Regions from separate parts of the Asanoa ferruginea genome, predicted to be linked through region 2. Evidence: predicted binding sites of a transcription regulator. Region 2 holds the regulator's gene; each other region holds the start of a gene.

Region 1 (9,622 bases), 2.6 Mb from region 2:
CGCTGGCCTGGCTCGACGACGTCCCGGTCGGCTTCCTCGAGATGAGCCTGCCGTTCCTGGAAAACACCGGCACCGCCGACCTGCGGCTCGACGTGCTGCCGGAGGTCCGGCGCCGCGGTGTCGGTGGCGCGCTGCTGGACTACGCCGAGCAGACGGCGCGGGCCGACGGTCGCAAGCACCTGATCGGCACGACGGTGTGCACCCTGGCCGGCGGCCCGGAGCGGCCGACCGACGGCGACGAGTTCGCCCGTGCCCGCGGCGCGCAGTTGGCGCTGACCGACGTGCGGCGCCGGCTGACCATCGAGTCGCTCGACCGCCCGTCGCTCGACGCGATGGTCGAGGCGGCCTGGCCGCACGCCGCCGGCTACAGCCTGGTCCGTTGGCTCGGCGCCGTCCCCGACGACTACGTCGCCGACATCGCCTACCTCGAGGGTCGGCTGATGTCCGACGCCCCGCTGGGCGACCTCGCGCTCGAGGGGCAGAAGATCGACGAGGCCCGGTTCCGCGAGCAGGAGGCGGCCCGCGAGCGCCGGGGCCGGCGGGTCTACACGACCGCGGCCCGACACGACGCCACCGGCCGAATCGTCGCGCTGACGGCGATCGACTTCGCCGAGAGCATCGACTGGCATTCCTGGCAACAGATCACCCTGGTCGACCCCGACCACCGCGGTCACCGGCTGGGCGCCCTGGTCAAGGTGGAAAACCTGACCACGGTGCTGGCGTCGGAGCCGGCGCTGCGGGTGATCGACACCTGGAACGCCGCGGTCAACTCACACATGATCGCCATCAACGAGGCGATGGGCTTCCGCCCGGTCGACGAGTGGCACAACTGGCAGATATCCCTCTGAGTGTTCCCCAGCAGGCATGATGGCTGCATGACGGAGACCCCGCACCCCTGGTTCGCCAACCACGCCGAGACGCTCGAGCGCGCCACGACCGCGATCAAGGAGCGCGCCTACTGGTCGGCCTACCCCGAGTCGCCCAGCCCGCGTGTCTACGGTGAGACCGCCGCCGCCGAGGGCGAGGCCGCGTTCCGTGGCTACCTCGACGCCAAGTTCCCGCTGGACCAGCCGGGCATCACCGACTGGGTGGCCACCGAGCGCAGCCCCTTCGGCGTGCCGCTTGACGTGTCCTACCCCCACGTCGAGCCGTCGACCCTGATCGCGGCCGCGACGGCGGCGCTGCCCGCGTGGCGCGACGCCGGCCCGCAGACCCGCGTCGGCGTCTGCCTCGAGATCCTCGCCCGGCTGCACGCGCACATCTTCGAGCTGGCCAACGCGGTGCAGTTCACCAGCGGCCAGGCGTTCGTGATGGCGTTCCAGGCCGGCGGGGCACACGCCCTCGACCGCGCGTTGGAGGCGCTCGCCTACTCCTACGCCGAGATGACCCGCCACCCGGCCACCGCCGGCTGGGAGAAGCCGGCCGGCAAGGGCGACCCGCTGCGGATGACCAAGACGTTCCACGTCGTCCCGCGCGGCGTCGCGCTGGTCATCGGCTGCAACACGTTCCCGACCTGGAACTCCTACCCGGGCCTGTTCGCCAGCCTGGCGACCGGCAACCCGGTCGTGGTCAAGCCCCACCCCGGCGCCGTCCTGCCGCTGGCCATCACGGTCCGCTACGCCCGGGCCGCCCTGGAAGAGGCCGGCTTCGACCCCAACCTGGTGCAGTTGGCCGCGGAGGCACCCGGCGAGGGCCTGGCCAAGACCCTGGCGCTCGACCCGGCCGTCCGCATCATCGACTTCACCGGCTCGACCGAGTTCGGCGACTGGCTGGAGACCAACGCCCACCAGGCCTCGGTCTACACGGAGAAGGCCGGCGTCAACACCATCGTGATCGACTCGACCGACGACTTCGCCGGAATGTGCCGCAACATCGGCTTCTCGCTCACCCTCTACAGCGGCCAGATGTGCACCACACCGCAAAACATCCTGGTCCCGGCGGGCGGTATCGAAACCGACCAGGGCCACAAGACCTTCGACGAGGTAGCCCACTCCATCGCGGCGGTGGTAGCCAAACTGACCGGCGACCCGGCCCGCGCGGTCGAGCTGACCGGCGCGATCGTCAACGACGGCGTCCTGGCCCGCCTGGCCGAGGTCGAGGCGGTCGGCACCGCGGTCCTCCCGTCGGCCCCGGTCACCCACCCATCCTTCGCCGAGGCCGTGGTCCGCACCCCGACGGTGGTCACCTTGACCGCGGCCGACAGCGAAACCTACGGCCGCGAGTGGTTCGGCCCGATCACCTTCGTCATCGCCACCGACTCGACGACGTCGAGCATCGACATCTTCCGCTCGACGGTCCTGGCCAAGGGCGCGTTGACGGCGGCGGTCTACTCGACCGACGAGTCAGTCCTGTCCGCGGTCGAGTCGGCATCCCTCGACGCGGGCGTCCACCTGAGCTGCAACCTGACCGGCGGCGTCTTCGTCAACCAGTCCGCGGCGTTCTCCGACTTCCACGCGACGGGCGCCAACCCGGCGGCGAACGCGGCCCTAACCGACGGCGCCTACGTCAGCAACCGCTTCCGCATCGTCCAGTCCCGCCGCCACACCGCCTAACTCGCCCACCCACTCCCCCCGAGCGAACTTGGCTCAGGGCCGCCCGGGGGCTCGGGCCGGCGTGGCGTTGTTCCGGGCGTGTCGGGCTGGCCCGGCTAGGTGTTGTCGCGGCGTACATGTTCTTTTGTGTAGCCACATAAAAGAACATGTGGGCTCGTTGAACCTGGCCGCTACCCATGACGACACGCCCGGCTGCGGGTTAAGCATCAGGCGCGGCGGCGCATCTGGAGTTCGGTCATGGCCGCCGTGGTCGGGTGGGGGAGGCGCACGCCGGTGTCGACGAAGCCGACCCGTTCGTAGGCGCGGACCGCGCGGTCGTTGCCCACCACCACCTCCAGCATGAGGTCGGGGCGGCCGGCCGTGCGCGACCACTCGCTCACCGCGGCCGTCAGCGCCGAGGTCAGGCCCTTGCCGCGCCAGGTCGGGGTGACATAGACGGCGAAGATCACCGTCACGCCGGGCTCGTCGGCGATCGCGGTGCCGCCGGCGTGGGCGATCACCCGGCCGTCGGCCACGGCGATGAACTGGGCTACCCGGTCGCCGGTCGAGTGCTCGGCGATCCGGGCCGCGTATTCGGCGTGGGGGCGTGCCGCCGCCTGGGCCAGCGTCTCCAGGAAGGCGAGCGGGGAGTCGGCGAGCATCTCCAGGCGCAGGGCGCGGGTGATGGCCGCGTCGCCGGGGCGTACCCGGCGGACCTCGACCGCCGCCGGCAGGCGGCGGGTGTCCAGGGCGGTGGTCACGCGGCGCTCACGTAGACCCAGGCCTCGGCGCCGGAGGCCAGGGGCAGCAGGTCGCGGCGGTAGTCGGAGACCTCGTAGCCGTCGGCGGCCAACAGTTCCGCGTCGGTGAGCTCGAAGACGACCCCGGGGACCTGGTCGCCGGGGTCGCCGGTCGGGGCGACCACCGGGTGGCGTGCCGTGCCGCTCAGCGCGACCACATCCGGGTCGGTGACCTCCAGCAGGGTCATCCGGTAGCCGGGCAGGGCGTCGTCGCGGCCGTGCAACAACCGGCCGAAGTTGGCGCGCTGGACCGCCGGGTTGCGCAGGGTGCCGTAGGAGAAGAGCAGTGGCATGGGAGCGATCCTGCCGCGCCGCTGGTGGGTGGTCGCCGTCAGGGGGACGGGGACGCCAGCCGGGTCGTGGGGGCCAGCAGTTGGGCGCCGACCGCCTGGCAGACGTTCGCGCCGTAGTCGAAGCCGAGGGTGCCGGGATAGCGCACCAGCACTCCGATCGCCCACCGATCTGTCACCGCCAGGCATGCCATGTGCCAGAGGCCGTCTTCGTCGCGAAGTAGCCAGCCGTTCTTGATCGCTACTTCGGACGATGCCGGTTCTGGTAAGGCGCGGCGAACACCGAAATCGCCGGTTCCGCGTACGCCGCGCATCTCCGATAGAAGCCAAGGCGTCCACCGGTCGCCTGCCGCTCGCCCGTCGGCAATGCATGATGCAAGGCGAACCGTGTCGCGGGCCGAGATCACCGTGTTGCTCCAGTTGTTCGGGTGCGCCTGGCTGTCGGTGAGGCCGCATATTTCGATCATGCGCAGGATCGAGTCGTGGCCGCCGGCTAGTTCATACACCTCGATGGCTGCCGCGTTGTCGCTGTCGCGGATCATGATGGTGAGCTGTCCCAAGCGAAAACCCGAAGGCTCCTCGCCTTTCTCTGCGGAAACTCTTAAATAATCGGCGGCCAGCCAAGCTTTGACCATCGACATGGTGTCGCTTGGCTCGGCCATGTTCGGCGACCCGGTGATGTGCCCGTTCTGCCGGTCGAGCAGTGCCCACGACAGGAACCCCTCGACCGGCACGTCGACGGTGCCGACCCGGATCGGGTGCGCCCGGGCCCGGTCGGCGCCGGGTGAGGGTCGTTTGGCCGCGGCGACCGTGACCTGCTGCTTCGGCGTCACGTAGTAGATCGCGAGCGCCGTGGCGGCGGTGATCAGCAGGACGGCCGCCAGCACCGGGACCGCGTTCCGTCGGTGGCAGCGGTGCCGGCCGGGCTGCGCGCCGTGTCTGCCTCGCAACACGTTCGGTTAACGAGCGAGCGGCCCGTCCGGGCGCTCAGGGTGTCCATTTTGGGGTAGTGCACGGTCGTCACTCCTCGTGTACCTTACGATTTCGGCCGCAATGTTCGAGGGCTCACCTACACCCGCGAATGGGCGGTCTTGGACCGGCAGGCGCATCAAAGGTTAGGAAGTGCACCGTGGCACAGGGCACCGTCAAGTGGTTCAACAGTGAAAAGGGCTACGGTTTCATCGCGGTCGATGGAGGCCAGGACGTGTTCGTCCACTTCTCCGCGATCGAGATGGACGGCTACAAGTCTCTCGACGACGGCCAGCGCGTCGAGTTCGAGATCGCGCAGGGTCAGAAGGGCCCGCAGGCGGAGCAGGTCCGCCTAATCGCTTGAGCGAAGCCAAGCCGGGCACCCCACCCGGGTCCGTGACGACCTAGCGCCGATCCCGCGAACGGGGTCGGCGCTGCTTTGTCTTTACTTCCGTAGCATTGCCATCTATTCGCGACTTTGCCCATTGCGGACAGCGATGCCTTTCAACCATTGACGAGTCATAAAACGCCAGATGGGGTACGGGTCGCCACGCCATGATCATCTAGGGATCGACGCGGCCCGCCCCGGAGGTCGACTCGCTTGCACTCGCCTGGTCCGAGTGCTAAACAAGTCATTGGCACTCGCCAACCGTGAGTGCCAATGGTCGGGGCGGTGAGGCCACCGCCGATGCCCTACAGAGACGGGCGCGGCATGGGGCCGGTCGTCGCGGGCTATCCGGCCCGGCCGGCGGACGTCACTGTCGCCAGGTAGTGACGTCCGAAGGTGCGTACAACAGGCGGTTCCCCGTGGCCGACCAGGCTGCGGCGACCGTGAGTGTCCAGGAGGACAACGCCGTATGGCCAAGATCATTGCGTTCGACGAGGAGGCGCGCCGCGGCCTCGAGCGGGGTATGAACACCCTCGCCGACGCCGTAAAGGTGACGCTCGGCCCCAAGGGCCGCAACGTCGTGCTCGAGAAGAAGTGGGGCGCTCCCACCATCACCAACGATGGTGTGAGCATCGCCAAGGAGATCGAGCTCGAGGACCCCTACGAGAAGATCGGCGCCGAGCTGGTCAAGGAGGTCGCCAAGAAGACCGACGACGTCGCCGGTGACGGCACGACGACGGCGACCGTCCTCGCACAGGCGCTGGTCCGCGAGGGCCTGCGCAACGTCGCCGCCGGCGCCAACCCGATGGCCCTGAAGCGGGGCATCGAGGCCGCCGTCGCGCGCGTCGCGGAGGAGCTGGCCAAGATCGCCAAGGACGTCGAGACGAAGGAGCAGATCGCCTCCACCGCCTCGATCTCCGCCGGTGACACCAGCGTCGGCGAGATCATCGCCGAGGCGATGGACAAGGTCGGCAAGGAAGGCGTCATCACCGTCGAGGAGAGCAACACCTTCGGCCTCGAGCTCGAGCTCACCGAGGGCATGCGCTTCGACAAGGGCTACATCGCGCCTTACTTCTGGACCGACCCGGAGCGTATGGAGGCCGTCCTCGACGACCCCTACATCCTGATCGTCAACAGCAAGATCGCGTCGGTCAAGGACCTGCTCCCGATCCTCGAGAAGGTCATGCAGGGCGGCAAGCCGCTGCTGGTCATCGCCGAGGACGTCGAGGGCGAGGCCCTGGCCACCCTGATCGTCAACAAGGTCCGTGGCACCTTCAAGTCCGTCGCCGTCAAGGCGCCGGGCTTCGGTGACCGCCGCAAGGCCATGCTCACCGACATCGCGATCCTGACCGGTGGTCAGGTCGTGAGCGAGGAGCTCGGCCTCAAGCTCGAGGCTGTCGGCCTCGACATGCTGGGCCACGCTCGCAAGATCGTGGTGACCAAGGACGAGACCACCATCGTCGACGGTGGTGGCGACCAGGAGCAGATCCAGGGTCGGGTCAACCAGATCCGTGCCGAGATCGAGAAGAGCGACTCCGACTACGACCGCGAGAAGCTGCAGGAGCGCCTGGCCAAGCTGGCCGGCGGTGTTGCGGTCATCAAGGTCGGCGCGGCCACCGAGGTCGAGCTCAAGGAGCGCAAGCACCGCATCGAAGACGCGGTCCGCAACGCGAAGGCCGCCGTCGAAGAGGGCATCGTCCCCGGTGGTGGCGTCGCGCTGGTGCAGGCCGGCAAGACCGCCTTCGACAAGCTCGACCTGGTCGGCGACGAGGCGACCGGTGCGCAGATCGTCAAGATCGCGCTCGACGCCCCGCTGCGTCAGATCGCTGTCAACGCTGGCCTCGAGGGTGGCGTCGTCGTGGAGAAGGTCCGCAACCTGGAGACCAACCACGGCCTCAACGCCGCGACCGGTGACTACGTCGACCTGCTCAAGGCCGGCATCATCGACCCGGCCAAGGTGACCCGTTCGGCGCTGCAGAACGCGGCTTCGATCGCGGCCCTGTTCCTCACCACCGAGGCTGTGGTGGCGGACAAGCCGGAGAAGGAGAAGGCCCCGGCTGCGCCGGGTGGCGGTGACATGGACTTCTAAGTCCATCAGCACAACCACGGAAGGGCGGTCCGCGCGAGCGGGCCGCCCTTTCCGCTTGTTCGAGGGAGGGCCTAGCGGCGGCGCTGGTTGTGGCGCTTGTCGGCCCGGCTCGTCGCTCCCCGCGGCGGCGCGGCCGGTAACTCATCGGGAAGGTCGTCGGCGAGGTCGGGTGGGAGATCGCCCGCGAGGTCGGGTGGGAGGTCGCCCGCCGACGGTCGGTCGCCGGAGGCTTCCGACGCGCCAGGACCCGGGGACTCCGCGGCCGGCTCGTCTTCGAGGGTCATGCCGGCACGTTAGGGGTTGTCGGGCCGCCGCGTCGGCGTTTCGCGACACAATGCACCGCGCGGGCTACAAACGGATCAGAGTTGCCGGCGGTAGAGGAAGAAGACCCGCTCGATCCGCGCCCCGGAGTTGGCCGAGTAGAACGGCACCGGCCCGACCCACCCGATCTGCGCCGCGGTCAGCCCGGCAGCGTGCTGCTCCTGGAGGCAGCGCCGCAACAGCACCCCACCGACACCGAGCCCCCGCGCCGCCGCGGCGGTGCCCATCGGCCCGAAATACGACGGCCGCGAAGACCCCCAGCACGCGAACCCGAGCACCCCACCGTCGCGCACCGCGAAGTGGATGCCGGCCGAGCCGCTGAGCTCGGCACCCCACCCGGGCCCGAAGTGCTCCTGCGCGAACTCCACCAGCCCCGGCACGTCGGCCGCCACCGCCCGGCGCACGGCCACGCCGGCCGACGCGAGCCGCGCCTCCGCCGGCGCCGTCGGCGCGAGGGCCAGTGAGCCCGGCGTCAGGTCGGCCGTCATGTTCCAGGCGACGGTCTGCCGCTCGTACCCGCTCGCCTCGGCCAGGCAGATGGCCGGCGTGTAGCGCACGTCGATCCCCGGCCACGCGTACACCGGCGCGTTGCCGACCAACGCCACCGCACCGACGCCGAACCCCGCCAGCGCCGACTCCACCCGGGCCAGCAGCTCCCGGCCGATGCCGTGCCGCCGGTGGTCGGGATGCACCGCGATCAGGTCGACGTGCCCGACCGCGGTGTCGCCGTAGCCGGTCGACCCGAGCACGACACCGACCACGTCAGGACCGGAAAGGGCGACCCATCCCGTGGTACGTCGCTCGCCGGCCGACCCGATCAGCGGGCCGGGATGCCGCAGCCGGCCGACGATGGCCTCGGCCTCGGCGGCATCGTCGGGAAGATCAAGAGCCACCTGACAGAGCGCCACGACATCGGGTACGCGATCGGGGGTCAGCTCGGCGAGCTGGTACGCATGGTCCACGCGCCGGAGGCTACCCGGCCGCACGCAGCGCCGCCGCCGCGTCCACCAGGCCGGCGCCGGTCGCCTGGGCCGGCGTGCACGGCCCGACGTCGCCGGCGGTCACCGGCGCCGCTGTGCTCCGCAGGATCTCCCGGGTCCGCGCGACGTCGCCGACCAGTGCCGGGTTGGCCGACCACAGCAGCGCCACCACGCCGGCGACGTGGGGCCCGGCCATCGACGTGCCGGTCAGCGCGCCGTAGCGGTCGCCGGGCAGCGCCGAGACGACGTCGACGCCGGGCGCGACCAGGTCGGGCTTGTCCGGCCCGCGGCTGGAGTGGTCGGCGAGCGTGCCCGACGAGTCGACCGAGCCGACGGTGAACGTCTCGGGGTAGATGGCCGGCGGGTCGGTGACCGAGCCGCAGGCCGGCCCGGTGTTGCCGGCGGAGGCGACGACGAAGATGCCGGCCGCGTCGAGCGCGTGCACCGCCGGCTCCAGCGAGCGCCGGTCGCAGCCCTCGATCTGCGGACAACCCCACGAGTTGGTCAGCACCTGTGGCGCCCGCGCCGGCCGGCCCGCGGTGAACGGATCGCCGCCGGGCGGGAACGGGGCCAGCATGAACTGGAGGCAGTCGAGGTAGTGGGCCGGGTTGCCCATGTTGCGGGCCAGGTTGACGCAACCGACCCACTGCGCGCCCGGCGCCACCCCGACACCCGCGCCCACGGCGGTGGCGAGCGTGTGGGTGCCGTGGATGCCCGCGTCGGTCGGCACGGTCGTGCCGTTCCAAGGGTCGAACCAGGAGTCGTCGCCGCCCCGGAAACCGGGTGCCAGCGCGGGATGGCTGCCGTCGACGCCCGAGTCGGAACTGCCGACGACGATGCCCTTCCCGGTGTCGCCGGAGGCCCAGGCCTCGGGTGCGTGCACCTGCTCCAGGTTCCACTGGGCGCGCGACGGCGCGGCCACGTTGCCCACGTGCGGGGACAGGGCCGGCGCCGGCAGTGGCCGGAGCACCTGGTCGACCAGCACCCGGTCGACGTCGCCGCGGCGGGACAGCAACTCCCGCAGCACCGGCCCCCCGCTGTCCACCTCGATGCCGTTGACCAGGTAGTAGGGCGTGTAGCGCAGGTGCCACCGGTCGAGGTCGCGGCGCAGGTCGGCCTGGGTGCGGTCGGCGTGCTCGACCAGCCGCCGGTAGACCTCGGTGGTGCGGGCGGTCAGCGCCGCCTGGCCGGTGCCGGCCGGCAACCCCGACAGGTCGGCCTGGCTCGACAGCACCACGAAGAGCCGCTCGCCCG
Region 2 (9,622 bases):
CCAGCGGCGGCTCGGGGAAGGCGGCGTCGGAGTAGGCGTCGACCAGGTAGCCGGTGGTCGCGCTGGCCGGCCGGACGGCCGAGGTGCCGGCGAGCCCGAGCGGGCCGAGCACCCGGTCGGCGAGCACCTCGGCCCAGGTGCCGCCGCGCATCCGGGCGACGGTCAGGCCGAGCAGCGCGACACCCAGGTTGGAGTAGTGGAAGCGGCGGGCCGGCGGAAGCACCCGCTCGGCCCGCTCCAGGTCGGCGACCAGGGTCGCGGCGTCCGGCGCGACCAGCGTGTCCCACACGTCGCCGTAGGGCTCGCGCTGGATGCCGCTGGTGTGCGAGAGCAGCCGGCGGATGGTCAGGTCGCCGAGCGCGGGCACCTCGAGGTGCCGGCCGATCGGGTCGTCGAGGTCGAGCAGCCCCTCGTCGCGGGCCTGCATGACGAGCACCGCGGTGAACGTCTTGGTGACCGAGCCGATCCGGAAGGCGGCCTCGGGCTCGGCGCCCACCGACAGGGTCCACAGCGGACGGTCGGCGCGGTGCACGGCGGCGGCCAGCGCGGGGATGCGGGCCTGGGCCTGGGTCTCCCGGACCAGCCGGTCGAGCGCGTTCACTTGCACACCATCGGGCCGAGCGGCTCGCCGCCGAGGACGTGGCCGTGCACGTGGTCGACCTCCTGGCCGCCGTACTCGCCGGTGTTGAAGATGAGCCGGAAGCCGTCGGCGAGCAGGCCCTCGGTCTCGGCCACGACGGCGGCGGTCTCCAGCAACTCGGCGGCGAGGCCGGGGTCAGACTGAGCCAGGGTCGCGACGTCGACGTAGTGCTCCTTCGTCACCACCAGCACGTGCACCTCCGCCTTCGGGCTGATGTCACGGAACGCCAGGGTGGTGTCGGTCTCGCGGACCACGGTCGCCGGGATGTCGCCGGCCACGATCCGGCAGAAGAGGCAGTCGCTCACGAGGGGGATCGTAAGCGCGCTCTCATGGGGCATGATGTCCGGCGTGGTGGACACAGCGCATCAGGCCGCGATAGAGAGCGCTCTCGCGACCCTCGACCTAGACACCAAGGTCCGGCTTCTGACTGGTCAGGACTATTGGCGGCTGCCCGCGATCCCGGAGATCGGGCTGGCCAACCTGACCATGTCTGACGGCCCGATAGGGGTCCGCGGCGTGCGATGGTCGCCCGACAACCCCTCGGTCGCACTGCCGAGCCCGACCGCGCTCGCGGCGACCTGGGACCCGGAGCTGTCCCGGCTCGCGGGCCACGTGCTCGGTCAGGAGTGTCGCAGCCGAGGCATCCACATCCTGCTCGCGCCGACGGTCAACCTGCACCGCAGCCCGCTGGCCGGCCGGCACTTCGAGTGCTATTCCGAAGACCCGCTGCTGACCGCCGCGATCGGCATCGGCTATGTCTCGGGCCTCCAGGAGCAGGGCGTCGGCGCGCAGGTCAAGCACTACGTCGCCAACGACTCCGAGACCGAGCGGTTCACCGTCGACGTGCGGGTCTCCGAGCGGGCGCTGCGCGAGCTCTACCTGGTGCCGTTCGAGAAGATCGTCGCGGCCGGCGTGTGGAGCCTGATGGCCGCCTACAACGGCGTCAACGGCTCGCCGATGACCGAGCAGGCCGACCTGGTGACGGGTTTGCTCAAGGGCGAGTGGGGCTTCGACGGCGCGGTCGTCTCCGACTGGACGGCGGCGCGCACCACCGTGTCGTCCGCGACCGGCGGCCTCGATGTCGTGATGCCGGCCTTCGCCGGACCGTGGGGCGACAAGCTGGTCGCAGCCGTCCGGGCCGGCGACGTCACCGAAGAGCAGATCGATGACAAGGTACGCCGGATCCTGCTGCTCGCCGGCCGGGTGGGTGCCTGGGACCGGATGCCGCCCGCGGTGCCGGCCGACGCGGTGACCACCGGCCTCGACATCGACGCCGCCGCGCGGGAGATCGCCACCCGCTCGTTCGTGCTGGCCCGCAACACTGTTCTTCCTCTCGAGGCCGGTGCGCTGCGCCGGGTCGCCGTGCTCGGCGCGCTGGCCGACGATGCCCGGATCCAGGGCGGCGGCTCGGCCCGGGTGCTGCCCCGGCACGTCATCTCCCCGCTGGCCGGCCTGACCGCCGCGCTCCCGGACGCCGAGGTCGTCTACGCCGTCGGCGCCGACCCGCGGCCGGAACTCGCGCCCGCCACCGGCATTGAGTGGACCCCGATCACGACCACGTTGCGCGACCTCGCCGGCGAGGCGCTCTACACCGCGTCGATCGACGCAGCCGACATCCGCTGGATGGGCGAGTTGCCGGACGGTGTCGACCCGACCACGGCCGCCACCGCGGAGATCTCGGCGACGTTCACCCCGTCGGTCACCGGCACCCACCTGCTGGCCGCCAACGGCTTCGGCGACGTGGTGTTCCGGGTCGGCGGCGAGACGCTGCTCGACGAGCCGGTCTACGCGGGCGACGACGACCCGCTGACCACCGCGTTCCTCACCCCGGTGGAGAAGCGGTTCCCGGTCGAGGCGGTCGCCGGCAAGCCGGTCGAGGTGGTGCTGACCCACAAGATCTACCCGGGCCGGCACGGCTTCGTCACGCTGACGCTCGGGCACGGCCGCCCGGTCGCCGACGACGAGACGCTGCTCGACGAGGCCGCCCGGGTGGCGGCCGACGCCGACGTCGCGGTCGTCGTCGTGGGCACCACCGAGGAGGTCGAGTCCGAGGGCTTCGACCGCACCACGCTGGCGCTGCCCGGCCGGCAGGACGAGTTGGTGGCCCGGGTGGCCGCGGCCAACCCGCGCACCGTGGTCGTGGTCAACTCCGGCTCGCCGGTGCTGATGCCGTGGGTCGACGACGTCGCCGCGGTGCTGCTGACCTGGTTCCCGGGTCAGGAGGCGGGTGCCGCGCTGGCCGACGTGCTGCTCGGCGTGACCGAGCCGGGCGGCCGGCTGCCGACCACCTGGCCCCGGGCGATGGAAGACCTGCCCGTCCTGTCCACCACCCCCACCGACGGGACGCTGACCTACGCCGAAGACGTGCTGATCGGCTACCGGGGTTGGACGGCCGAGCCGCTGTTCCCCTTCGGACACGGCCTCGGTTACACGACCTGGTCCTACGAGTCGCTCGCCGTCGACGGCGGCGAAGCCGTGGTCACCGTGCGCAACTCCGGCGACCGCGCCGGCCGCGAGGTGGTCCAGGTCTACGTGGCCCCGACCGCCGACGGCGGCCCGGTGCGGCCGCGGCGCTGGCTCGCCGGCTTCGCCGGGGTGTCTTCCGAGCCGGGCGAGTCGGTGACGGTGCGCATCCCGCTGCCGGAGCGGACGTTCCAGGTCTGGGACGGCGGCTGGCAGACGGTCTCCGGCAGCTACCGGGTCGAGGCCTCGGCCAACGTGAACGACCCGAAACTGACGGCGACGGTCGATGTGTGACTGAACGTCGATCTTGCCCAGGTCGGCAAATGGCGCACACTCGAAAATCGCTCGAACGGGGAACCCGGACTTGCTGAAGACCGGGTGATGTGGTCTCGTATATGGGACGGCCGGCGCCTTCCCCCGTGGGCGCCGGCCGTCAACTTATTTCGATGTTCCTGTGAGTTTCCTATGTGGAGCCCCAGCGCCCCAGCCGGGCGCTGAGCACCGACAGCGCGGCCACCCCGGCCGTCGAGGTGCGCAGGACTGTCGGCCCGAGCCGCACCGCGGTGGCGCCCGCCTTCTCGAACGCGGCGACCTCCTCGGGCGCGATTCCGCCCTCCGGCCCGACCACCAGCACCACGTCGCCGCGGGCCGGCAGCGCGACCGTGGCCAGCGGTGCCGCGGCCTCCTCGTGCAACACCAACGCGGCGGCGGCCCGGCCCAGGCGGCCGGCGACCACGGCGGTCGACTCGTCGGGGTCGCCGCCGATCGCCGGGCACCAGGCCCGGCGCGACTGCTTGGCCGCCTCGCGGGCGGTCGCCACCCAGCGGTCGCGGGCCTTGCCACCGCGTTCGGCCCGCCACCGGGCCACCGAACGGGCGGCCGCCCAGGGCACGATCTCGTCGACGCCGACCTCGGTCATCGCCTGCACGGCCAGCTCGCCCCGGTCACCCTTGGCGATGCCCTGCACGACGACGAGCCGCGGGTCGGGCGCCGGCTCGTACGCCCGCGATTGGATCCTCAGGGTCAGCGCGTTCTTGCCGGCGGCGGTGACCACCGCCTCCGCCGTGCCACCCCGGCCGTCGGCCAGCAGCAGCTCCTCGCCCGCGCCGATCCGTTGCACGGTGGCCGCGTGCCGCCCCTCGGGGCCGTCGAGCAGCAGCTCGTCGCCCTCGGGTAGTGCGTCGACGAGGAAGAGCGGCCGGCTCAACCGTCAGTGCCCGTTGAACGCGTCGCGCATCCGGGAGAAGAAGCCGCCCTGCTTGGTCAGCTCGGCCACCTCTTCGCCCCGGGACCGGGAGAACTCGCGGAGCGCCTTCTCCTGGTCGCCGGACAGCTTGGTCGGGGTGCGCACGTCGAGGTGCACGTAGAGGTCGCCGCGCCCGGCGCCGCGCAGGTGGGGCACGCCCCGCGCGCGCAGCCGCAGCGTCGAGTTGGGCTGGGTGCCCGGCTTGACGTCGACCGTCTCCTCGCTGTCGAGCGTCTTGATCGTCAGCCGGGTGCCGAGCGCCGCCGCCGTCATCGGCACCGTCACCCGGCAGTGCAGGTCGTCACCCTTGCGGGAGTAGACGTCGTGCGGCCGCTCGTGGATCTCGACATAGAGGTCACCGGCGGTGCCGCCACCCGGGCCGACCTCGCCCTGCTGGGCCAGGCGGATCCGCATGCCGTCTTCGACGCCGGCCGGGATCTTCACGGTCAGCGAGCGGCGGGTGCGGACCCGGCCGTCACCGGCGCAGGTCGGGCAGGCGTGCGGGATGACCGTGCCGTAGCCCTGGCAGACCGTGCACGGCCGGGACGAGACGACCTGGCCGAGGAAGGTGCGCTGGACCGACTGGACCTCGCCCCGGCCGCCACAGGTCTCGCAGGTGGCCAGGTGGGTGCCGGCCGCGGTGCCGGCGCCGGAACAGGTGGTGCAGAGCACCGCGGTGTCGACGGTGATCGGCGCCTCGACGCCGAACGCGGTCTCCAGCAGGTCGAGCTCGAGCCGCAGGATCGCGTCGGCGCCCGGGCGGGTGCGCGGCCGGGGGCCGCGCGCGCCCGCGCCGGCGGCGCCGAAGAACGCGTCCATGATGTCCTGGAAGCCGACGAACGGGCCGGCACCACCGGGGCCGCCCGGCCCACCGCCACCACCCGGCGCGAGCGGGTCGCCGCCGAGGTCGACGATCTGCCGCTTCTGGTCGTCGGAGAGGACCTCGTAGGCCGCGTTGATCTCCTTGAACTTCTCGGCGGCCGCCGGATCGGGGTTCACATCGGGGTGGAACTGACGCGCCAGCTTGCGGTAGGCGCGCTTGATCTCGTCGTCGCTGGCATCTCGGGCGACGCCGAGAATCCCGTAGTAATCCCTGGCCACTGTGTTCTGAGTCCTCATGTCGTCTCGCTTGTGCCGGCCGCCGATGATCAGGTGGGGGTGGGTGTCAGTTCTGGGCCAGCAGCTCGCCTACGTAGCGTGCCACGGCGCGCACGGTGGCGATGGTGCCGGGGTAGTCCATCCGGGTCGGCCCGAGCACACCCAGCCCGCCGACGACGGTAACCCCTGGTCCGTATCCGGTGCTCACGATCGAGGTCGACCGCAGGTTGTCGATCTCGTTCTCGTCACCGATCCGGACCCGGGTGATCGGCTCGACCTCGCCGATCAGCTTGAGCAGGATGACCTCTTCCTCGAGCGCCTCGAGTATCGGGCGCAGCGAACCCTGGAAGTCGAGCAGACCGCCGCGGGTCAGGTTGGCTGTGCCAGCCAGTGCCACACGTTCCTCGTGCCGCTCCACCAGCGTCTCCAGCAACACCGTGGAGAGCGCGACGGTGGCCGCCCGCAACTCGGGCGACGACTCTTCGACCAACGACTGGACCAGCGGTGGAGTGTCGGAAAGCTTGCATCCGCAGAGCTTCTCGTTGGTCAGCCGGCGAAGGGTGGTGACTTGGCTCTCGTCGATCGGCGTGGGCAACTCGACCTGCCGCTGCTCGACCCGGCCGGTGTTGGCGATCATGACCACCATCAACCGGGTCGTGGAGATCGGCACCAGCTCCAGGTGGCGCACCGACGACCGGGCCAGGCTCGGATATTGCACGACCGCGACCTGGCGGGTGAGCTGGGCGAGCAGCCGCACCGTGCGGTGCACCACGTCATCGAGGTCGACGGCGCCGACCAGGAACCGCTCCATCGCCCGGCGCTCGGCCGGGCTCAGCGGCTTGACGGTCGACAGCCGGTCGACGAACAGCCGGTAGCCACGATCGGTGGGCACCCGGCCGGCGCTGGTGTGCGGCTGGCGGATGTAGCCCTCTTCTTCGAGAACAGCCATGTCGTTTCGCACGGTCGCCGGGGAAACGCCCAGTTGGTGGCGCTCGACGAGGGCCTTGCTTCCGACCGGCTCTTGGGTTGACACGTAGTCTTCGACGATCGCGCGGAGCACGTCGAGCTTGCGGTCATCGAGAGCCATGCGTCACCCCCTCCAGCCTTCTGGCACTCGACTGTAGCGAGTGCCAGTCTACGACGCACCGGTCCACCAAGCGATGATCGCTGTTTGCCGTGGCCAAGCTGTCGACAACAAGTCAGAACTCGCATCTGGCGCGGGTTGATCGATACCCCTACGGTGTCGGGCATGACTGAGCCGCCCCGGCCACCCGGTGAGGGTTACCCGGATCCCAACGCCGCACCGCCTCCCACCTCGGGTGGCGGCGCCTACCCGCCGCCCACTTCGGGTGCCGGTGCCTATCCGCCCGCCGGTGGCTACCCGCCGCCGGGGGGCTATCCGCCTCCGCAGGGTGGCGGCTACCCGCCCCAGCAGGGTGGTTACTACGGTGGCGCGGCCCCTTCGGGCTACGCCAACAGTGAAGAGAAGACCTGGGCGCTGGTCGCCCACCTCGGTGGCGCGGCGCTCGCGTTCTTCAGCACGGGCACGCTCGGCTGGGTCGCGCCGCTGGTTGCCATGCTGGCCAAGGGCAACACCTCGCCCGCGGTCCGCGCACACGCCGTCGCGGCGCTCAACTTCCAGATCGTGTGGTCGGTCGTCTCGATCATCGGTTGGGCGACGGCCTGCCTGGCCATCGGCTTCATCATCTTCCCGATCGCCACGCTGATCGCCGTGATCTTCGGCATCATCGCCGGCGTCAAGGCCAACGAGGGGCAGCTCTACCGCTACCCGTTGAGCATCAGCATCATCAAGTAACCCGACTGCCGTAGGCGGCTGCTCGCGGTCGCCTACGGCAGGAGGTCGCGGACGACGGCGTCGGCGAGCAGCCGGCCCCGCAGGGTCAGCACCGCTGCGTCGCCGTCGACCGTCAGCAGCCCGTCGGCTCGGGCCCGCTCCGCGGCGGCCCGGCCGGCCGGGTCGAGCACGTCGAGCGGCAGGCCGCTGGCCAGCCGCATCCTCAGCATGACGTCTTCCGTCAGCCGATCGTCGGCGGTGAGCACCTCCCGGCCCGCGCCGGGCGAGACGCCGTCGGCCAGCCGCTGTGCGTACGAGGCCGGGTGCTTGACGTTCCACCACCGCACGCCGCCGACGTGGCTGTGCGCTCCGGGGCCCACACCCCACCAGTCGCCGCCGGTCCAGTAGAGCAGGTTGTGCCGGCACCGCCCGGCCTCCGTGGTGGACCAGTTCGACACCTCATACCAGCCGAAGCCGGCCGCGGTCAGCGCGGCTTCCGCGGCCAGGTAGCGGTCGGCGGCGACGTCGTCGGAGGGCTGCGGCAGCTCGCCGCGGCGGATCCGGGCGGCCAGCCGGGTGCCGTCCTCCACGATCAGGCTGTAGGCGCTGACATGGTCGACGCCGGCACCGATCGCGGCCGCCAGCGAGGCCGCGAAGTCGTCGGCCGACTCACCCGGCGTGCCGTAGATCAGGTCGAGGTTGACGTGGTCGAAGCCGGCTTCCCGGGCCTCGGTCGCGGCCTGCGCCGCCCGGCCCGGCGAGTGCTTGCGGTCGAGCACCCGCAGCACGCCCGGCGCCACCGACTGCATGCCCAGCGAGACCCGGGTGTAGCCGGCGGACCGCAGCGCCCGCAGGCTGGCCGGCGTCACCGACTCGGGGTTGGCCTCGGTGGTCACCTCGGCGCCCGGCGCGAGCCCCCAGATCTTGTCGATCGCCTCGATGATCCGGCCCAGGTCGCCGGTGGGCAGCAACGTGGGCGTGCCGCCGCCGACGAAGACGGTGTCGACGGCCGGTGCGTCGCCCAGCGTCCGCGCGGCGAGCTCGAGCTCGGCCAGCACGGTGTCGGCGTAGCCCTCGGGCCGCCAGCCCGGCAGGTCACCCGGTGCGTAGGTGTTGAAGTCGCAGTAGCCGCACCGGCTGGCGCAGAACGGCACGTGCACGTAGACGCCGAAGCCGCGCGCACCGACCGTGTTCAGGGCCGACGCGGGCAACGCGCCGTCCGGCGGCATCGGTTCGCCGTCGGGAAGAGGACCGGGCATTCCACTAGTGTGCGCCACATGACATCCGGGGATCCTCTCGTACGGGTCGAGACCGACCGCGGCGTGGCCACCCTCACGCTGGACAGCCCGCACAACCGCAACGCGCTGTCGACGACGCTGATGACCGAGCTGACCGCCGCCCTCGCGACGGCCGCCGCCGACCCCGCGGTGCGGGTGGTGGTGCTCTCGCACACCGGCCCGGTGTTCTGCTCAGGAGCCGACCTGAAGGAGACCGCGGCGGCGTACGCCTCGGGAAAGGTCCCGGTCGGAATGCTCGGCGACGTGCTCGCGGCGGTGGCCGAGTGCCCCAAGCCGGTCGTCGCCCGGATCGGCGGCCCGGCGCGGGCCGGCGGGCTCGGCCTGATCGCCGCGGCCGACATCGCGATCTGCGCCAACGAGGCGACGTTCGCGTTCACCGAGGTCCGGCTCGGCGTGATCCCGGCGGTCATCTCCGCCACCGTGCTCCGCCGGCTGAGCCCGCGGGCGGCCCAGGCGCTCTACCTGACCGGCGAGCTGTTCGACGGTGCCCGCGCGGTCGAGGTCGGCCTGGTCACCGCCGCCGTCGGCGTCGAGGAGCTGGACGCGACGGTGCGCTCCTACTGCGCGGCCCTGGTGCGCGGTGCACCGGGCGCGTTGGCCGGCACGAAGGAGTTGCTGGTCCGCACCCCGCTGCCGTCGGTCCGGGAAGACGCGGCCGAGCTGGGTGCCCATTCGGTCGGCTACTTCCTCTCGCAGGAGGGCCGCGAGGGCGTTGCCGCGTTCCGGGAAAAGCGCGACCCGGCGTGGGTACCGGCGCCATGACGTTCCGCACGGTCGCCCCGCCGTCGTAACCTGTGCGACAAGGAGGTGGCGGGTGCGAAGTCGTGGGCCCATTGTCGGCATCGTCGCGCTCTTCCTGATCGCGGCTTTCGCGGTTTTCCTCAGCTCACGTGACTTCAAGACACCCAAGATCAGCCTCCCCTCGGCGACCCGCGACTGCACCGTCCAATCCGGAGACGACAGCCCGCCGGTCACCCTCGACGCCGCACAGATGGCCAATGCCGCCACGATCACGGCGGTCGGCGTACGCCGGAAAGTCCCGGAACGCGGTGTGGTGATCGCCCTGGCGACGGCGTTGCAGG
Region 3 (9,622 bases), 370 kb from region 2:
TCCTGATCGAAGCGCAACGTGCGGGCGACCACGTCGCGGGCGACATCGGCCAGCGGGCGGCCGTTCCCGTAGGCGTGGGCGCGCAGCCGCAGGAGTGCTTCGGCGAGGCTGACGCCGAGTTGCACCATCACCATCCCCTGGGCCTGGAAGACCTCGGCACGGTAACCGGGACTCTCGTCGAAGCCGTCCGGGACCTCGTCGACCGGCGCGTCGTGCTGTCCGTCGAGGACGGTGATCCGGGCGATCTCCGCGAAGGTCAGCGACTGGGCGACTTCCTCTTCGTTCATCGCGCCGGCCCGGCCGCGGAAGACGTCGAGCACGCCGACGCTCGCGGAACCGGCCAGCAACGGAAACGCGAAGACCGACCGGACACCCTGCTCGCGCAGCGCCGAGCTGTAGATCGGCCAGCGATCGGCGGCCGCGCCGGTCATATCGGCGACCAGGACCGGGCGTCGGGTCGCCATCGCATCCACACACGGGCCTTCCCCGAGCGTGAATTGCAGCTCCTCCAGGAGTTGGCTGACCGGGTTGGACGCGATCGCGAAGCCCCAGTCGCCGTCGCCGGTCACCACGCTGACACCGACGCCGGAGGCGGTGAGTGCGGTCGCGCCGGCACCGCAGATCCGGCGCAGCCGGTCAGCGACGTTGCCCGGCCGGTCGTCCGGGCCGGGCTGTTCGGCGATCAACTCGTGGGCTCGGGCCCAGCGGCCGGCCGCCGCGCTCATCGCCGCGCGCCGGCTCGGCGCGGTTGGGCACCGATTGCGTGCTGGCGGATCATTGCCATGGGCGGCCGCACCTTCTGTGAGACGACGGCACTTTCCACGTTCGGCCAACCATACGCTTAGCCGAACGCCGGAGTTACGCTTGTCGTGCCCCAGACCCTGGCATTCGCATTCGGCGAATCCGAGGGCAGAGATGGCCATCTTTCAGCATAAGACCGATCTTTTCGCGCTAGCGCTGCGCGCCGAGAGCGCAGTCGCGTGCCTGTGGTTGAGCGGCGAAATCGACGCGGACTGCACGCCGGTGCTGACGGCCACCGCCGCTCGCGTGCACCGCCTCGCCCCCCAGCGGATGTTCGTCGACCTCGCGGAGGTGTCGTTCGCCGGCGCCGCCCTCGTCAACTTCCTGGTGCGCGTCGTCAACGGCCTCCCACCGAGCTGCGTCACCGTGTTCTGCCGAGCTACTCCCCAGACGACCCGCCTGCTCCGCATCACGTCGGTCGACTCCATCGCGGCGCTTTCCGATCGCCTGCCCGACACGTGGCTGCGGTCGCACACCACCCCTTGTTACGACCGCGCGAGAATTGGGTAACTCTCCCTGACCGGCCAGCCCTGGACCCCGGCGGCGGATTCCCCCGTTCCGACCCGTGGCAGGAGCCCGAATGCCGTCGATCCAAGCGCTCCCCGTATCCCGGGGAAGCGCGTACGCCGAACTGTCCCGCGAGATAAAGCACGCCGGTCTGTTGGACCGGCGGGCCGGCTATTACCTCGGCAAGATCATTGTCATGGCCGCGATGTGCGCGATCGGCATCGCCGCCTTCATCCTCATCGGCAGCTCGTGGTGGCAGCTCGCCACCGCCGCCTACTTCGCCGTGCTCTCCACGCAGCTCGGCTTCCTCGGTCACGATGCCGGTCATCGCCAGATCTACCGCTCCGGCCGGGCCAACTACGTCGCGGGCGTCGTGCTCGCCAACGTCGGCGTCGGTTTCAGTTATGGCTGGTGGGTCGACAAGCACAGCCGCCACCACGCCCACCCCAACGACGAGGACAAGGACCCGGACGTCGGCGCCGGTGCGCTGATCTTCACCACCCGGCAGGCGCGGGCCAGCGGGCCGGTGGCCCGGTTCTTCTACCGTTTCCAGGCGTGGGGTTTCTTCCCGCTGCTGCTCCTGGAGGCGATCAACCTGCGGGTGGCGAGCGTCCGCTACCTGATCGGCGACCGCACCCGGCCGCGCGCGCGTGAGCTGACCATGCTCGCCCTGCACGCCGCCGGCTATCTCACGTTGGTGTTCTGGGTCCTGTCGCCGGGCAAGGCGCTGCTGTTCATCGCCGTACACCAGGGACTGTTCGGGCTCTACCTCGGCTGCTCTTTTGCGCCCAACCACAAGGGCATGCCTCCATTGAGTACGGCGGACGCCGCCGACTACCTGCGCCGTCAGGTGCTCACCTCGCGCAACGTGCGGGGTCATTGGCTGACCGACTTCGCCCTTGGCGGGCTCAACTACCAGATCGAGCACCACCTGTTCCCGTCGATGCCGCGCGCCAACCTGCGGCACGCCCAGCACATCGTCAAGGAGTTCTGCGCGGTCAACCGGGTGTCATACCTGGAGACCGGGCTGGTCGCGTCCTACGCACAGGCCCTTCGTCACCTCGACACCATCGGCCGGACACCCGCGGCCTGAACCTGGGCCGGCCGGCGCCACGCCCGCGGGCCGGCGCTTGCGTTCGCGGGTAATGGGTGCTCAACTGTCGTTAGCACTCGCCTACCGCGAGTGCCAACCGAATGGGATGGGACCCCCGGGAGGGGGACCGTAGCAGCGGTCATCGCAGGTCGGCCCGAGCAGGGTGCTGCACGTGGGCACGACGATGTTGAGGATCGGCGCAGATGACCAAGTTGATCGTTTTCGGCGAAGAGGCCCGTCGTGGCCTGGAGCGCGGCATGAACGTCCTCGCCGACACGGTGAAGGTGACGCTCGGCCCACGGGGCCGCAACGTCGTGCTCGACCGCAAATGGGGCGCGCCCACCATCACCAACGACGGTGTGAGCATCGCCAAGGAGATCGAGCTCGACGACCCCTACGAGAAGCTGGGTGCCGAACTCGTCAAAGAGGTCGCGAAGAAGACCGACGAGGTGGCCGGCGACGGCACGACGACCGCGACCGTGCTGGCACAGGCGCTCGTGCGGGAAGGGCTGCGCAACGTCGCCGCCGGTGCCAACCCGATCGCGCTCAAGCGGGGGATCGAGCAGGCCGTCGCCGCGGTGACCGAGGCGCTCGGCAACCAGGCGCTCGAGGTGCAGACCAGGGAGCAGATCGCCGCCACCGCGACCATCTCGGCGGGCGACGCGACGGTCGGTGACCTGATCGCCGAGGCGATGGACAAGGTCGGCAAGGACGGCGTCATCACCGTCGAGGAGAGCAACACCTTCGGTCTCGAACTCGAGCTCACCGACGGCATGCGGCTCGAGAACGGCTACCTCTCGCCCTACTTCGCCACCGACCTCGAACGCATGGAGACCGTCCTCGACGATCCCTATCTGCTGGTCGTCGACAACCGGATCACCAACCTGAAGGACCTCTTACCGATCCTGGAAAAGGTCATGAGCACGGGTAAGCCGCTCGTGATCATCGCCGAGAACGTCGAGGGCGACGCCCTGGCCACGCTGCTGGTCAACAAGATCCAGGGCAGCTTCACCTCGGTCGCGATCAAGGCGCCGGGCTTCGGCGACCGGCGCAAGGCCATGCTGGCCGACCTCGCCGTCCTGACCGGTGGCCAGGTGGTCAGCGACGCGGTCGGCCTCACTCTCGACAGCGCCGCGCTGGACACCCTCGGCCGGGCCCGCAAGGTCATCGCCACCAAGGACGAGACCACCATCGTCGACGGCGCCGGTGAGGTTGAGCAGATCAACGGGCGGATGGCCCAACTGCGCGCCGAGATCGAGAAGAGCGACTCCGACTACGACCGCGAGAAGCTCCAGGAGCGGCTGGCCAAGCTGGCCGGCGGCGTCGCGGTGATCAAGGTCGGCGCGGCCACCGAGGTCGAGCTCAAGGAGCGCAAGCACCGCATTGAGGACGCCGTGCGCAACGCCAAGGCGGCCATCGAGGAAGGCCTGCTGCCGGGCGGCGGGGTCGCGCTGGCCAACGCCGCGGACACCGCGTTCGACAAGCTCGACCTGACCGGCGACGAGGCCACCGGCGCCAACATCGTGCGGGTCGCGCTGACCGCGCCGCTGCGCCAGATCGCCGTCAACGCCGGCCTCGAAGGCGGCGTCGCCGTCGCGAAGGTCAACTCACTGCCGGCGGGGCACGGCCTCAACGCCGCCACCGGCGAGTACGTCGACATGATCGGTGCGGGGATCGTCGAACCGGCCAAGGTCACCCGATCCGCGCTGCAGAACGCGGCCTCGATCGCCGCGCTCTTTCTCACCACGGAGGTCCTCGTCGCCGAGAAGTCCTAAAAGGACTGCACCGTCGCGACGCCCGGGGGCGCGCGGCCCGTCCGGGTGAACATCGGCTCGGAAGCCGCCAGCGCGTTCCCGGCAGGTACGCTGACGCCGTTCGCTGCTCCGGTCCCCGGCGGCGCGTCAACTCTCGCAGAGACGCACCGGAGGCACCATGACGGACCGGCTTCACGCTCTCATCGCCCGGATCGCGGCCGGCGATCGCGCGGCGTTCCGCACCCTCTATGCCTTCCAGGCCATGCGCGTCTGGCGCGATGCGGTCCAGGTGGTTCCACCGGTCGACGCTCGAGCGGTGACCCGGTCGACGTTCGTCGAGATCTGGCATCTGGCCGGACACCACCTCGACGTCGAGGCCCGCGACACCGGTGGCTGGATCGCGTCGATCACCATCCGGCACGCCGCCGACCGGATCCGCGCCGACGACCGGATCCGCGCCGACGACCGGATCCGCGCCGCCGATGGGGCATCGCCACACGACGAACACACCCGCTGCGAGCTCATCGCGTTGCTGGGCAACGGCCAGGCCATGATGCGAACCGCGCCCGGAACCTTCGCCCGCGTCGCCAGCCTGGCCCCGTGACCGCCGCTTACCGGTGGTCGCTTCGCTCCAGGAGTGCCGCGACGTCGTGGGCGAGCGCGCCGATGGTCTCGCCGCGGTAGATCGCGGCCAACTCGTCGAGGAGCCGGGCGGCGACCTCGGTGGCCCCGCCCTCGGCGAGTCGCCTGCGCAGGCGCTCGGCGTAGTCGTCGCGGTCGAGCGGGTTGCCGGCCTGGTCGCGGGCGGCGGTGGTCGGCCGCGGCGGCACGACGCCGGCGGCCGGGGCGGTGCCGAACGCGGCATGCGTCGGGCAGTAGTCGGTCTGCCGGACCGGATCGTGGATCCAGCCCTCGGCGTGGTCGCGCGCCCACGCCCGGGCGTCAGCGTCGTTGCGCCACGACTCGATGGGTGGCGGCTCGACCTGGACCGGGCAGCCCGCGACGTCGCAACTGAGCACGACCCGCCGTGCCGCGCCGCGTGCGGTGGACAGGTGCAGACTCAACGCTGCCCGCTCTCTGGTCGTTGTCGCGCGCCGAGGATCGGCGTCTGTGCCGACGCTACCCCGCGCCGGTGCGGGTGGATATCTCTCATTTAGACCGAACGGGTGTACGATTGGGTTACTCCGGACTCGACGACATCCCACCTTGAGGTGCCTGCCACACCGGCGATCCCTGGGGATGTCATGTCCAACGACGTGCGCCAAACGCAAGACCCATCCGAGGTGCCCCCGCAGGCGGTTCGGCCGCCCGCGGCGTCAGCCGCCGGCCGCACACCCCGCACCCGCACCGGCACCGCGTGGTTCGGGATCTGTGCTGCCGCCCTGCTGTCGATAGTGCTGATCATCTTCATGCTCCAGAACACGCGCGGCGTGCGGGTCCACTTCCTCTGGATGGACGGGAGCCTGCCGCTCGCCTTGGCGCTCCTGATCGCCGCGGTCGGTGCCGCCATCCTGACCATGGTGGTGGGCGCCGCCCGGATCACCCAGCTCCGCCTGCTGGCCCGCCGCCAGCGCCGCTGACCGCTGCGCCATCCCGGGGCTTCCAGGATGGCGCGGGCGGCCCCGGCTCAGATCGTGATGGCGACCTTGCCCCGGGCTTTCCCCGCCTCGAGATAGTGCATGGCCTCGGGGACGCGGGACAGGGTGAAGGTCTTGTCGAGGACCGGCGTCAGCGTGCCGGCCTCGATGAGTTCGGTGAGCCGTTCGAGATCACTGCCACGCTCTTTCGCGGCGAACATGACCAACCGCTGCGAGACGAACGGCGACATGGCCGCGGCCCGCAGGTGGCGACCGAAACCGCCGGTCCACTTGCCGCCTTCCTCGCCGCCGATGATCACCGCGGTGCCGGTCGGGGTGAGCGCTCGGCGCAGCCGTGACAGGGTCGGGTTGCCGCCGATGTCGAGGATCAGGTCGTAGCGCTGAGGGCCGGCGGCGAAGTCGTCACGGGTGTAGTCGATGACGTGGTCGGCGCCCAGGGACCGCAGCAGGTCGAGCTTCGTGGTGCGACAGGTGCCGGTTACTTCGGCGCCGAAGGACTTCGCCAACTGCACGGCGTAGGTGCCGACGCCGCCCGACGCGCCGGTGATCAACACGTGCTGGCCGGCTTGGACCCGGCCGACATCGGTGAGCGCCTGGAGCGCCACGATGGCGGAGATCGGCACGATCGCGGCCTGTTCGAAGGAAAGGTTGACCGGCTTGCGGGCGAGCTTGTCCTCCCGAGCCGCGGCGACCGTCGCGAACGAACCCCGCGCGATCCCGTAGACCTCGTCGCCCACCGCGAACCGGGTCACCGCGCGGCCGGTGGCGAGCACGGTGCCGGCCACGTCGATGCCGGGCACCTGGTTCTTCGGCTTCCGCATCCCGAAGCCGATCAGGCGCAACAGATAGGGCCGGCCTTCCATGATGTGCCAGGTGCCCCGGTCGAGCCCCGCGCCGTGCACGCGCAGCAGCAGTTCGTTGGCGCCGATCTTCGGCGTCGCCACCTCGGCGAACCGCAGGAGGTCGGCCTCGCCATAGCCGTCCTGGAAAATCGCGTGGTTCAGGATGGTGCCGGTAGTGGACATGGCTGGCCTCTCGGGCCGAAGGGGGATCAGGAGGGTTGCACCGGGGAGGTCAGACCGACCAGATCGGCGCTCACCTGCCACAGTCGGATCGCGGCGGCCTCGTCGTAGCTGTTCTCGGCGGACCGCCTGGGTTTCCCGTTGTCGAAGTAGCGACCGGTCACCCGCTCGAGGTCGGGAGCGGAGGCCACCTGGATCGACGTGGTCGCGCCGCTCGCCGGCTTCTTCATGAACGGCCGCAGGAACGGCACGAGCAGCCGCTGGACGGAGCCCGGATCCTCGGCGCCGAACGACGTGTTCACCACACCGGGGTGCACGGCGTTCGCCGTCACCGAGGCGTCCGGCAACGTCCGGGCCAACTCGTAGGTGAACAGCAGGTTGGCGAGCTTCGACTGGCTGTAGGCGCGGGCGCCGGAGTAGTCGCGTACACCTTGCAGGTCGTCGAAGTCGATCCGCCCGCCGGCCTGTGCCTGCGACGAGACCGTGACCACCCGGGCCGGCGCGCTCTCCGTCAGCCGGTCGAGCAACAGGTTGGTGAGCAGGAACGGCGCGAGATGGTTGAGCGCGAAGGTGCGTTCGAGGCCGTCGGCCGTGACGTGCCGGGTGTTCCAGTATCCGCCGACGTTGTTGACGAGCACGTCGATCCGCGGAAGCCGCTGGAGGACCTCGTCGGCCAGCCGGCGCACCTGTGCCAACGACGAGAGGTCGGCGACGAACACGTTCACCCGGCGCTGGCCGGCCGCGCGGATCTCGTCGGCGGCGGCCTCGGTGCGTCGCAGGTCCCGGCCGACGATCGAGACGCGCGCACCCAGCCGGGCCAGGCCCAGCGCGGTCGCCTTGCCGATGCCGCCACTGCCGCCGGTCACCAGCACCAAGCGTCGCGACATCGTGCCGCCTGGGAGCTGTGCCATGTCGTTCTCCTCCGGTTCGGCGCAGGGCGACCTGAGGTCACGACACGATCCACTGTGGTCATACGCGGACAACCGGCGCGTCGCCACGCCGGGAAAGACCGTGAGCCCTGGGCTCGCCCTGAACATCGACCTCTGCGGGCGCGTCCGCCGAGAAGCGGACTGTCACGCCACCGGGGATCCGGGCGACACCCGAAGCGTACGCCTGTTCGGGGAAACCGCTGTCTATTCGACCTGGCGACGTAGGGAGTAGGCGACCGCGAACAGGCGGTGCGGCTCGTTGTGCACGTGGAGGGCGGCACGGTGGTAGGCCTGCCACCCCGCCGCCCCGGCGCGGTTGAGGTGGACCAGGTCGTCGAAGCGCTCGTCAGTGCCCCATCGCTCGATGCCGCCGGGGTGGGTGAACGTCGCCGCCCAGTCCATGAAGCGGTCCGCGCCGTAGTCTCCGGTCGCACGGTAGTCCAGGCGTGCATACTCCCAAATACTCACGCGCTTGAACTTCCCAGGACCGGTGCGGCTTAACCGGGTGCGGTCAGCTCTTGGCCGGCTCTTCGATGGGACGCATGGTGGTCAGGTCGAGGTCGAGCAGCTTCAGAAGGCCGTCGTTGCGTGCGGCGTCGACCTGGTCGGGCAGGGTCCGTTGCACCCAGTCAGCCCGGTCGTCCTGGCCCCGCGCCCGCAGCGCGGCGGTGATGTCGTCCTTGTGGATCAGCACGATCTGCTCCTCGAATGGATCATGGTGCGCGGACTCCGGGTCAGTTGGACGCGGATTGTTCCGGTCGCGAGGGCACTATCGAAATGCGGACGCCGCCGTCGATCTGGGTGATGCGAAATCGTTCGCCACTGCTCCGGTCGGTCAGCATGGCGTCGTAGAGCTCCCCGTTGGTCACATCGACCGTGCCGCCGCAGCGTTCGAGGAGGACCACCAGCACGGCCCGGAGGTTGGTGTCGCTGAGATAGTCCATGGGTCGTTCCTTCGCTGAAGGGGCTGCGGCCCCGCCGGAGCGCGAAGTCACGTGGAACAGGATTACCCCCATCGTACGCGTGTTCGCAGCTCAGCCTGTGGTCGAAGAAGCCAAAGAACCCTTTGACATCTGCTGAAATGTCAAAGTAGTCTTTGGGATATGGAGCTCAGCGACCCGAAGGCGATCAGGGCCCTGGCCCATCCGCTCCGCCTCGACCTGCTCGACCTGCTCGTCACGATCAGCCCGGCGACCGCCGCCCAATGTGGACGCATCCTCGGCGTCTCGCAGGCCAACTGCTCCTTCCATCTCCGCCAGCTCGCCAAATACGGTTTCGTCGAAGACGCCGGGCCGGGCCGCGACCGGCGCGAGCGGCAGTGGCGGGTGCCCGATCCGCGGCCGACAGTGCGGATCACGGAGGGCAGCGACGCGGTGCTGCGACACCAGCTCGAACGCGTCGTGGTGGAGCGGGAGACGGCTGCCATCCTCGACTATCTGGAACGGAAAGACGACGAGAGCCCGGCGTTGCCCAAGGCGGGCATCATGACCGCGCTCGCCGTCGTGTCCGCCGACGACGTCGCCGAGATCAGGGAGAAGTGGAAAGCGCTTCTCGAGCCTTATCTCGCCCGAACCGAGGCCAGCAGCCACCTTCGACCCGGGCAGCGCCACGTCCGGTATTTCCTGGCGGCCACGCCGCTACCAGACCTCGGCCCGGGAGACGGCGAGAATGAATCCGATAACTGAAGGCTCGCTCGACGTCACGTGGATGCACGGCACGCGCTCGAAACGACACGCCCCCGAGCCGCCGATCCAGGTCCACCGTTACGCCGAGCACACCGTCATCCTGCGGCAGAGCAAGTCCGTCAACTACGAGGCGCCGTTCCTCTACCTGTTGTTCGGCAACGATCGGGCCCTGTTGCTCGACACCGGTGCCACCGCCGAACCCGACCTGTTCCCGTTGCGCGCGACCGTCGACG

Evidence for each region. The regulator HrcA, encoded in region 2, represses chaperone genes, less so after heat shock. The targets are predictions, from matches to a motif close to GGTTNGCACNCTCNNNNNGAGNGTGCNAACC.
Region 1: a site for HrcA is predicted at 5,224-5,254, ahead of groL (chaperonin GroEL). Genes of this name have one in related genera too.
Region 3: a site for HrcA is predicted at 2,470-2,500, ahead of groL (chaperonin GroEL). Genes of this name have one in related genera too.

What each region holds. Positions count from the first base shown of each region.
Region 1 is NZ_QUMQ01000001.1:2,814,888-2,824,509, forward strand. Features, by position in the region: gene DFJ67_RS13345 (GNAT family N-acetyltransferase) at 1-848, shown strand, start outside; gene paaN (phenylacetic acid degradation protein PaaN) at 876-2,552, shown strand; gene DFJ67_RS13355 (GNAT family N-acetyltransferase) at 2,759-3,292, opposite strand; gene DFJ67_RS13360 (gamma-glutamylcyclotransferase family protein) at 3,289-3,624, opposite strand; gene DFJ67_RS13365 (serine hydrolase) at 3,663-4,508, opposite strand; gene DFJ67_RS13370 (cold-shock protein) at 4,751-4,954, shown strand; gene groL (chaperonin GroEL) at 5,448-7,067, shown strand; gene DFJ67_RS13380 (hypothetical protein) at 7,139-7,351, opposite strand; gene DFJ67_RS13385 (GNAT family N-acetyltransferase) at 7,427-8,350, opposite strand; gene DFJ67_RS13390 (S8 family serine peptidase) at 8,361-9,622, opposite strand, start outside.
Region 2 is NZ_QUMQ01000001.1:190,737-200,358, forward strand. Features, by position in the region: gene DFJ67_RS00905 (serine hydrolase domain-containing protein) at 1-601, opposite strand, end outside; gene DFJ67_RS00910 (histidine triad nucleotide-binding protein) at 598-945, opposite strand; gene DFJ67_RS00915 (beta-glucosidase family protein) at 989-3,397, shown strand; gene DFJ67_RS00920 (16S rRNA (uracil(1498)-N(3))-methyltransferase) at 3,567-4,310, opposite strand; gene dnaJ (molecular chaperone DnaJ) at 4,314-5,450, opposite strand; gene hrcA (heat-inducible transcriptional repressor HrcA) at 5,515-6,534, opposite strand; gene DFJ67_RS00935 (DUF4870 domain-containing protein) at 6,697-7,263, shown strand; gene hemW (radical SAM family heme chaperone HemW) at 7,296-8,501, opposite strand; gene DFJ67_RS00945 (enoyl-CoA hydratase family protein) at 8,520-9,302, shown strand; gene DFJ67_RS00950 (hypothetical protein) at 9,355-9,622, shown strand, end outside.
Region 3 is NZ_QUMQ01000001.1:562,347-571,968, reverse strand. Features, by position in the region: gene DFJ67_RS02795 (GAF and ANTAR domain-containing protein) at 1-725, opposite strand, end outside; gene DFJ67_RS02790 (STAS domain-containing protein) at 991-1,311, shown strand; gene DFJ67_RS02785 (fatty acid desaturase family protein) at 1,382-2,401, shown strand; gene groL (chaperonin GroEL) at 2,605-4,176, shown strand; gene DFJ67_RS42520 (sigma-70 family RNA polymerase sigma factor) at 4,334-4,759, shown strand; gene DFJ67_RS02775 (hypothetical protein) at 4,767-5,219, opposite strand; gene DFJ67_RS02770 (lipopolysaccharide assembly protein LapA domain-containing protein) at 5,400-5,735, shown strand; gene DFJ67_RS02765 (NAD(P)-dependent alcohol dehydrogenase) at 5,783-6,778, opposite strand; gene DFJ67_RS02760 (SDR family oxidoreductase) at 6,805-7,686, opposite strand; gene DFJ67_RS02755 (hypothetical protein) at 7,909-8,172, opposite strand; gene DFJ67_RS02750 (hypothetical protein) at 8,216-8,398, opposite strand; gene DFJ67_RS02745 (hypothetical protein) at 8,439-8,648, opposite strand; gene DFJ67_RS02740 (winged helix-turn-helix domain-containing protein) at 8,808-9,389, shown strand; gene DFJ67_RS02735 (MBL fold metallo-hydrolase) at 9,373-9,622, shown strand, end outside.